DNA from 3 places in the Streptomyces sp. NPDC101118 genome. Region 3 is predicted to be linked to each of the others. Evidence: predicted binding sites of a transcription regulator. Region 3 holds the regulator's gene; each other region holds the start of a gene.
The links. The regulator HrcA, encoded in region 3, represses chaperone genes, less so after heat shock. The targets are predictions, from matches to a motif close to TTNGCACTCNGNNNNNCNGAGTGCNAA.

Region 1: the regulator HrcA is predicted to act here: its motif matches at 1,846-1,872, upstream of groL (chaperonin GroEL).
Region 2: the regulator HrcA is predicted to act here: its motif matches at 1,530-1,556, upstream of groES (co-chaperone GroES).

What each region holds. Positions count from the first base shown of each region.
Region 1 covers NZ_JBIVZG010000007.1:80,948-84,220, reverse strand. Annotated here, with positions in the region: gene groL (chaperonin GroEL) at 63-1,682, opposite strand; gene ACIQUQ_RS14485 (cold-shock protein) at 2,028-2,234, opposite strand; gene ACIQUQ_RS14480 (ubiquitin-like small modifier protein 1) at 2,645-2,923, opposite strand; gene thrC (threonine synthase) at 2,957-3,273, opposite strand, start outside.
Region 2 covers NZ_JBIVZG010000005.1:286,332-289,604, reverse strand. Annotated here, with positions in the region: gene ACIQUQ_RS12400 (sensor histidine kinase) at 1-322, opposite strand, end outside; gene ACIQUQ_RS12395 (response regulator transcription factor) at 443-1,123, opposite strand; gene groES (co-chaperone GroES) at 1,703-2,011, shown strand; gene groL (chaperonin GroEL) at 2,127-3,273, shown strand, end outside.
Region 3 covers NZ_JBIVZG010000031.1:20,291-23,563, forward strand. Annotated here, with positions in the region: gene ACIQUQ_RS32915 (nitronate monooxygenase) at 1-226, opposite strand, end outside; gene dnaJ (molecular chaperone DnaJ) at 494-1,630, opposite strand; gene hrcA (heat-inducible transcriptional repressor HrcA) at 1,631-2,647, opposite strand; gene ACIQUQ_RS32930 (MBL fold metallo-hydrolase) at 2,789-3,273, shown strand, end outside.

The DNA.
Region 1 (3,273 bases), on a different contig from region 3:
CCTCTGCCTACAGCTCTTCGGATCCGTGGATCCTCAGGACCTGCCGATCAGCCAGGGGCCGATCAGAAGTCCATGTCACCGCCCGGCATGCCGCCCGGAGCGGCCGCGGCCTTCTCCGGCTTGTCGGCGATGACGGCCTCGGTGGTCAGGAACAGGGCCGCGATGGAGGCCGCGTTCTGCAGAGCGGAACGGGTCACCTTGGCCGGGTCGATGATGCCCTCGGCGATCATGTCGACGTACTCGCCGGTCGCGGCGTTCAGGCCGTGGCCGACGGGGAGGTTGCGCACCTTCTCCACGACGACGCCGCCCTCGAGACCACCGTTGACGGCGATCTGCTTCAGCGGGGCCTCCAGGGCCAGCTTGACGGCGTTGGCACCGGTGGCCTCGTCGCCGTCCAGCTCCAGCTTCTCGAAGACCGCGGAGGCCTGGAGCAGGGCCACGCCACCACCGGCGACGATGCCCTCCTCGACGGCCGCCTTCGCGTTGCGAACGGCGTCCTCGATGCGGTGCTTGCGCTCCTTCAGCTCGACCTCGGTCGCGGCACCGGCCTTGATGACCGCCACGCCGCCGGCGAGCTTCGCGAGGCGCTCCTGGAGCTTCTCGCGGTCGTAGTCCGAGTCGGAGTTCTCGATCTCGGCGCGGATCTGGTTGACGCGACCGGCAACCTGGTCGCTGTCACCGGCACCGTCGACGATCGTGGTCTCGTCCTTGGTGATGACGACCTTGCGGGCGCGGCCGAGCAGGTCCAGGCCCGCGTTCTCGAGCTTGAGGCCGACCTCCTCGGAGATGACCGTGCCACCGGTGAGGATGGCGATGTCGCCCAGCATGGCCTTACGGCGGTCGCCGAAGCCCGGGGCCTTGACGGCGACGGACTTGAAGGTGCCGCGGATCTTGTTGACGACCAGGGTCGACAGGGCCTCGCCGTCGACGTCCTCGGCGATGATCAGCAGCGGCTTGCCGGACTGCATGACCTTCTCCAGCAGCGGAAGGAGGTCCTTCACGTTGCTGACCTTGGAGTTGACGATCAGGATGTACGGGTCGTCCAGGGACGCCTCCATACGCTCCATGTCGGTGGCGAAGTACGCCGAGATGTAGCCCTTGTCGAAGCGCATGCCCTCGGTGAGCTCCAGCTCCAGACCGAAGGTCTGGGACTCCTCGACCGTGATGACGCCTTCCTTGCCGACCTTGTCCATGGCCTCGGCGATGAGCTCGCCGATCTGGGTGTCGGCGGCGGAGATGGAGGCGGTCGAAGCGATCTGCTCCTTGGTCTCGACCTCCTTGGCCTGGTCGAGCAGGGCGCCGGAGACGGCCTCGACGGCCTTCTCGATGCCGCGCTTCAGGGCCATCGGGTTGGCGCCGGCGGCCACGTTGCGCAGGCCCTCGCGGACGAGCGCCTGGGCGAGGACGGTCGCGGTGGTGGTGCCGTCACCGGCGACGTCGTCCGTCTTCTTGGCGACTTCCTTGACCAGCTCGGCGCCGATCTTCTCGTACGGGTCCTCGAGCTCGATCTCCTTGGCGATGGACACACCATCGTTGGTGATCGTGGGCGCGCCCCACTTCTTCTCGAGGACGACGTTGCGGCCCTTGGGGCCAAGGGTGACCTTGACGGCGTCGGCGAGCTGGTTCATGCCGCGCTCGAGACCGCGCCGGGCCTCCTCGTCGAACGCGATGATCTTGGCCATGTGAAGTGGTCCTCCCGGACTGGGGTGGAATGCTCCGGACCGCGCCAGCGCCCGCGACGGACGGCCTGCGTGCCCTGCGGATCCTTGCCCCGCGGGCTCGTCGGCCTCACCGACCCAGTCCTCGTCTTTATCACTCTCACCCGGAGAGTGCTAACGCCAATGATTAGCACTCGACCCCCCCGAGTGCAAGCGAGTCAGGCGAGGTCGCCCACCGGATGAGACGGACGATCAAGGGGGGCGCGGGGCGCGCCGCGGGGCGGACGGGCACGCACGAGGGGCCCGCACCCTCCCCGGGTTGCGGGCCCCTCGTACGTGTATGCGTCGTTGGCCGATCGCGCCGCGGCTTTAGCTGGTGGCGAGCTTGACCATGTCCGCCTGCGGACCCTTCTGGCCCTGCGAGATCTCGAACTCGACTCGCTGACCTTCCTCGAGGGTGCGGTAGCCGTCCATCTGGATCGCGCTGTAGTGGACGAAGACGTCCGCACCACCGTCGACCGCGATGAAGCCGTAGCCCTTCTCCGCGTTGAACCACTTGACGGTGCCCTGAGCCATGCCTAACTCCCCTATTACTGGCCCTTGCGCGGGGCCGCACTTCGCGGACCCGGGTCAGACCTTGCGCCGTAACGCGCCGACCGCGGCTGAATGTATCTGCACCAGTGCTGTCTGCAACAGGTCATTCCGACGAGAATTCAGGACACGTCGGAATCCAGAGAAGGCACGAAAATTCGGATTACAGCAGGGCAAGTCGGGCCGGATGAAACGCGCCAACAGCGCATATCGCACACGTACATTGACCCGATGTCGACCATGCCGCTGTTCGCTCATATGCGCGCGGCATGAACAGCGAGGGGGGCTACCCAAACCCTACCGCGCGCAACCAATCAGAATCGCCCCCTCCGCTTTTGCGGAGGAGGCGATTCGATGAACTATTCGGGCTCCGGAAAAGGCTCCGGAAACGGGGCTCAGCAGCCGCCCGCGACCGCCGGAATGATGGAGATGCCGGCGCCCTCGGGGGTCGCCGTCTCCAGGCCGCCCTCGAAGCGCACGTCGTCGTCGTTCACGTACACGTTCACGAAGCGGCGCAGCTTGCCCTGGTCGTCCAGCACGCGGGCGGCGATGCCGGGGTGGTTCTGCTCCAGGGACTCGATGACCTCGGCGAGGGTGGCGCCCTCGGCAGGGACCTCGGCCTGGCCGCCCGTGTAGGTGCGGAGGATGGTGGGGATGCGGACGTTGACGCTCATGGGCTGTGCCTTCCGGGGAGCAGCTGCGGGGGGTCAGGCGAGGCCGGCGGCGCGGAACGCGTCCAGGCTCGGGCGGATGGTGGCGGTCTGGCCGGTGCCCGAGATCGCCTCCAGGGTCTTGAGGCCGTCACCGGTGTTGAGGACGACCGTGGTGAGGGACGGGTCCAGCCGGCCCTCGTCGATCAGCTTCTTCGTGACGCCGACGGTCACGCCGCCCGCCGTCTCGGCGAAGATGCCCTCGGTGCGGGCCAGCAGCTTGATGGCGTCCACGACCTGCTCGTCGTTGACGTCCTCGACGTAACCGCCGGTGCGGCGGGCGATGTCGAGCACGTACGGGCCGTCGGCGGGGT
Region 2 (3,273 bases), on a different contig from region 3:
CGGCACGGCGCTCGCCGCCGGGGCGCTCGGGCGGCAGCACCGCGGAGGCGGAGTCTTCGCCGGGGGCGGGGCGCAGGCCGGCGAAGCGGGCCGGGTCGCGCGGGGTGGCGCCGGCGGCCACCACCCGGCCGCCGGGCCCGGTCACGAAGACCAGGTCGACGCCGTCCTCCGGGGCGGGGAGTACGGCGGGGAGCGTGCCGGTGTCCACCTGCGCGGCGGTGCGGCGGGCGGCCAGTTCGGTGCGGCCGGTGGTGCTGTCGAGCAGGTTCGCGCGCAACAGCCCGTACAGCCAGAGCCCGCCCGCACCGAGCACGGCCGCCATGGCCAGCCCCCCGGCCAGGGCGGCCCGCGCCCGCAGCCCGTACCGGGCGCGGCGGGGGCCGGGGGCGGGGGCGGGGAGCCCGGGACCGGCGTGGGGCGGCCCGGCTGTGGGCGCCGTGCCTCAGCCGTCATCGGGGACCAGGCGGTAGCCGTGGCCGTGCACGGTACGGATGGAACGGCGGCCGAAGGGCGCGTCGACCTTCTTCCGGAGGGAGGAGACGTAGACCTCGACGATGTTCGGGTCGATGCCGGCGGGGCCGCCCCAGACCTCGCCCAGGATGTCCCGCTTGGCCACCGCCTCGCCGGGGGTGCGCAGCAGGCAGGCCAGGACGCCCAGCTCACGGGCCGTCAGCTCGATCTCGTGCGGGCCTCGGCGGCAGCGCCGGGCCACGGGGTCCAGCACCAGGTCACCGGCCTGGAGGGTGGTGGCGGGGGCGGTGCCGGCGCGGCGCTGGAGGGCGCGGAGCCGGGCCGACAGGACCACGAACGAGAAGGGCTTGGTCAGGTAGTCGTCCGCCCCGGCGTCCAGCCCGTCGGCCTCGTCGTACTCGCCGTCCCTGGCGGTCAGCATCAGCACGGGCGTGGCGTCGCCGTGGCGCCGCATGCGGGCGCAGATCTCGTACCCGCCGGGGCCGGGCAGCATCAGGTCGAGCACGACCGCGTCGTACGGGCCGCCGGCGAGCGCGAGTTCCAGGCCGCGGTGGCCGTCGTGGGCGAGCTCGACCCAGTGCCCTTCGGCGCCGAGGCCGCGCCGAAGGGACTCGGCCAGCCCGACTTCGTCCTCCACCACCAGAATCCGCACGCCGTCCAGCGTCACATACCACCCAAATCCCCCCGAACCCGGGGCCCGGCCGCCTCGGGGTTACGCCGCCCCGGGGGTTGCGCCGGCCACCCGAGCCCGGTCACCCGGGGTCACGCCAGCCGCCCGACCCGGCCCGCACCCGAGCCCCGATACCCGGCCCGTGCTCGCCCGGGCGCCCTGCCCGCACCCGGCCCCGGCCGGACACCCAGGCCGAGCCTGAGCCCGGGTATCCGGGGCGCCGGCCTGCCGGGCCTGCCGCACCGGCGCGCCGCACCTGGCAGTTCCCTGGGTGGGGGCCTGGGGCAGCGGGCCGGGCCAGACCCCGGGACGGGGCCGGGGGTGCGGCCCCGGGGCGGTGGTTCCGGGGGGCGGTGCGGGTGGATTCCGGGGGGCGCCGCGCAGCGGATTGGCACTCCGCTTGACCGAGTGCTAATCGCCGGAATAGTCTCGGCCCTGGCACTCGCCCATGGTGAGTGCCAACACAGCGACGGGCAGATCCGGCACCCGCGACGACGGATCGACCTGGTCGCCACCTCAGACAGTTAACCCCGTGAGATCTCCGAAGGGGGAGGTCGGATCGTGACGACCGCCAGCTCCAAGGTTGCCATCAAGCCGCTCGAGGACCGCATCGTGGTCCAGCCGCTGGACGCCGAGCAGACCACGGCCTCTGGCCTGGTCATCCCGGACACCGCGAAGGAGAAGCCCCAGGAGGGCGTCGTCCTCGCCGTGGGCCCGGGCCGCTTCGAGGACGGTCAGCGCCTGCCGCTCGACGTCTCCGTCGGCGACATCGTGCTGTACAGCAAGTACGGCGGCACCGAGGTGAAGTACAGCGGCGAGGAGTACCTCGTCCTCTCGGCTCGCGACGTGCTCGCGATCGTCGAGAAGTAGTTCACCCAAGCACCGCACTGAAGCAGATGCTTTGACCTGCGCCCCGGGCCCCAGACCTCCATATCAGGGTGCCCGGGGCGCAGTTCGTCTCACCGAAGAGGACTGAAACGCTCCCATGGCGAAGATTCTGAAGTTCGACGAGGACGCCCGTCGCGCCCTCGAGCGCGGCGTCAACAAGCTTGCCGACACCGTCAAGGTGACCATCGGCCCCAAGGGCCGCAACGTCGTCATCGACAAGAAGTTCGGTGCCCCGACCATCACCAACGACGGCGTCACCATCGCCCGTGAGGTCGAGATCGAGGACCCGTACGAGAACCTCGGCGCCCAGCTCGTGAAGGAGGTGGCGACCAAGACCAACGACATCGCGGGTGACGGCACCACCACCGCCACGGTCCTGGCCCAGGCCCTGGTCCGCGAGGGCCTGCGCAACGTCGCCGCCGGCGCCTCCCCGGCCGCCCTGAAGAAGGGCATCGACGCCGCGGTCAAGGCGGTCTCCGAGGACCTCCTCGCGACCGCCCGTCCGATCGAGGACAAGTCCGACATCGCCGCCGTGGCCGCGCTCTCCGCGCAGGACCAGCAGGTCGGCGAGCTCATCGCCGAGGCGATGGACAAGGTCGGCAAGGACGGTGTCATCACCGTCGAGGAGTCCAACACCTTCGGTCTCGAGCTCGAGTTCACCGAGGGCATGGCCTTCGACAAGGGTTACCTGTCCCCGTACTTCGTGACGGACCAGGAGCGCATGGAGGCGGTCCTGGAGGACCCCTACATCCTGATCAACCAGGGCAAGATCTCCTCCATCCAGGACCTCCTGCCGCTGCTCGAGAAGGTCATCCAGGCCGGTGGCTCCAAGCCGCTGCTGATCATCGCCGAGGACGTCGAGGGCGAGGCCCTGTCGACCCTGGTCGTGAACAAGATCCGCGGCACCTTCAACGCCGTCGCCGTCAAGGCGCCCGGCTTCGGCGACCGCCGCAAGGCGATGCTGCAGGACATGGCCACCCTCACCGGTGCCACCGTGATCGCCGAGGAGGTCGGCCTCAAGCTCGACCAGGCCGGTCTGGACGTGCTGGGCTCCGCCCGCCGCGTGACCGTCACCAAGGACGACACCACGATCGTGGACGGCGCCGGCTCCTCCGAGGACGTCCTCGGCCGCGTCAACCAGATCAAGGCCGAGATCGAGTCCACGGACTCCGACTGGGACCGCGAGAAGCTCCAGGAGCGCCTCGCGAAGCTGGCCGGCGGCGTGTGCGTGATCAAGGTCGGCG
Region 3 (3,273 bases):
GGCCGGGCTGGGGCATGAAGAGGTTCACGCCGAACGGCGCGCGGGTGAGCGCGCGCATCCGCTTGATCTCCTGGTACATGCCGTCGGCGGTCTTGTAGCCGCCGGCCAGGAAGCCCAGTCCGCCCGCGCCGGACACGGCTGCGGCGAGCTGCGGGCCGGAGGCGCCGCCCGCCATGGGGGCCTGCACGATCGGGTGCGGGTGGAGATCGCTCAGCGCGGAGGACATGACCTGCATCGTGCCACGTCCCCCGCACGGTGCCGAATCAGGGCATTCGCCTGGCATAGTCCGCCCGGAGCCGGCGCACCGGCGGTTCTCCGGGCGGCCGTTGGGCGTTCGCCCAGCGGCCGCCGGAGCACGCTCCGCGAACGGTCAGCGGCCGTCGAAGGCGTCCTTCAGACGCGAGAACAGCCCCTGCCGACCCGGCTGACTGTGTCTGCCCGGGGGCCACCCCCGGACCCCCGGCAAGGCCCCCGTCGCCGGGGGCCACTGCCGTCAGCGGCCGTTGAAAGCGTCCTTCAGACGCGAGAACAGCCCCTGCTGGCCCGGCTGGAACTGGCCCGTCGGGCGTTCCTCGCCGCGCAGCTTCGCCAGCTGGCGCAGCAGGTCCTCCTGCTGCGGGTCCAGCTTCGCCGGGGTCTGCACCTCGACGTGGACGATCAGGTCACCGCGGCCGCCGCCGCGCAGGTGCGTGACGCCGCGCCCGTGCAGCGGGATCGACTGGCCGGACTGGGTGCCGGGCCGGATGTCGACCTCCTCCATGCCGTCCAGCGTCTCCAGCGGGCACTTCGTGCCCAGGGCCGCCGCCGTCATGGGGATGGTGACCGTGCAGTGCAGGTCGTCGCCGCGCCGCTGGAAGACCGGGTGCGGCAGCTCGTGGATCTCGACGTACAGGTCGCCGGCGGGGCCGCCGCCGGGGCCGACCTCGCCCTCGCCCGCGAGCTGGATCCGCGTGCCGTTCTCCACACCGGCCGGGATCTTGACCGTGAGGGTGCGGCGGGAGCGGACCCGGCCGTCGCCCGCGCACTCGGGGCACGGGGTCGGGACGACGGTGCCGAAGCCCTGGCACTGCGGGCAGGGGCGCGAGGTCATGACCTGGCCCAGGAAGGACCGGGTGACCTGGGAGACCTCACCGCGGCCGCGGCACATGTCACAGGTCTGGGCGGAGGTGCCGGGGGCGGCGCCCTCGCCGGAGCAGGTCGTGCAGACCACGGCGGTGTCGACCTGGATGTCCTTGGTCGTGCCGAAGGCCGCCTCGTCGAGCTCCAGCTCGAGACGGATCATCGCGTCCTGGCCGCGCCGGGTGCGCGAGCGCGGGCCGCGCTGGGACGCCGTACCGAAGAAGGCGTCCATGATGTCGGAGAAGTTGCCGAAGCCACCGGCGCCGAAGCCGCCGGCACCGCCGCCGCCCGAGGCGGACAGCGGGTCGCCGCCGAGGTCGTAGACCTGCTTCTTCTGCGGGTCCGACAGCACCTCGTAGGCGGCGTTGATCTCCTTGAAGCGCTCCTGCGTCTTCGGGTCCGGATTGACGTCCGGGTGGAGTTCGCGCGCCAGGCGGCGGAAGGCCTTCTTGATCTCGTCCTGGGACGCGTCGCGGCGTACGCCGAGTACGGCGTAGTAGTCGGTGGCCACTTACGACTCCGCCAGGATCTGTCCGACGTAACGTGCCACTGCGCGTACCGCTCCCATCGTTCCGGGGTAGTCCATGCGGGTCGGTCCGACCACGCCGAGTTTGGCGACTGCCTCGCCGCCCGAACCGTAGCCGACCGACACGACGGACGTGGAGTTCAGCCCTTCGTGGGCGTTCTCGTGCCCGATGCGTACCGTCACGCCCGGTTCCTTGGCCTCGCCGAGCAGCTTGAGGAGCACGACCTGCTCCTCCAGCGCCTCCAGCACCGGCCTGATCGTGAGGGGGAAGTCGTGTCCGAAGCGGGTGAGGTTGGCGGTGCCGCCGATCATCAGCCGCTCCTCGGTCTCCTCGACCAGCGTCTCCAGCAGCGTGGAGAGCACGACCTGGACGGTGCCCCGGTCGTCGGTCTCGAAGGATTCCGCCAGGTCCTGCACCAGCTGCGGCACGTCCGCGAACCGCCGGCCGACGACCCTGCTGTTCAGCCGGGCCCGCAGGTCGGCCAGCGAGGCCTCGCCGAACGGCGCCGGGCAGTCGACCATGCGCTGCTCGACCCGGCCGGTGTCGGTGATCAGGACGAGCATCAGCCGGGCCGGCGCGAGGGAGAGCAGCTCGACGTGGCGCACCGTGGAGCGGGTGAGGCTCGGGTACTGCACGACGGCGACCTGCCGGGTCAGCTGCGCGAGCAGCCGGACCGTGCGGCCGACGACGTCGTCGAGGTCGACCGCGCCGTCCAGGAAGTTCTGGATGGCCCGGCGCTCCGGGCTGGACAGCGGCTTGACGCCCGCCAGCCGGTCGACGAAGAGGCGGTAGCCCTTGTCGGTCGGGATGCGGCCGGCACTGGTGTGGGGCTGGGCGATGTAGCCCTCGTCCTCCAGCACCGCCATGTCGTTGCGCACGGTGGCCGGCGAGACGCCGAGCTTGTGGCGCTCCGTGAGTGCCTTGGAGCCGACCGGCTCCTCCGTCCCGACGTAGTCCTGGACGATGGCGCGCAGCACCTCGAGTCTGCGTTCGCTGAGCATCGCGCACACCTCCAGCTGTGATGCCCGGTTCGTTTCACTGGCTTGGCACTCGATGCGTGTGAGTGCCAGAGATCCCCCGGCCAGTGTACGGCGGCCGGGTACGCCCCTAGCAAGGGCGGCCCGTCACGGTAGCGTCGCGGTATGGACGTGGCTTGGGAAGAGGCGGGGTGGGAACGGCTGACCGGGCGTACCGGACGGCGACGGCTCCCGGTGTGGGACTGCACGGTGGGACTGGTGGTGGGGGACCGTTCCGTGCTCATGGTCGACCCCGGTTCGTGCGTGCGGGAGGGTGCCGAGCTGAGGGCGCAGGCGGAGCTGCTGACGGGCCGGAGAGTGACGCACCTCGCATTCACGCACGGCCATTTCGATCACGTTCTGGGTGCCGCGGCCTTCTCGGGGGCCGAGGTGTTCGGCGCGGTCGGCCTGGACGGGCTGCTCGCGGCGGAGCGCGAGGAGCTGCGCGAGTCGGCGGTGCAGCAGGGGCTGGCGGCGGACGAAGCGGCGGAGTCCGCGGAACTGCTGGTGCTGCCGCGGCACCACGTCTCGGGCGAGTGGACGCTGGACCTGGGCGGGGTGCAGGTGCTGCTGGCGAACGTCGGGCCGGGACACAGCGGCCACGACCTGGC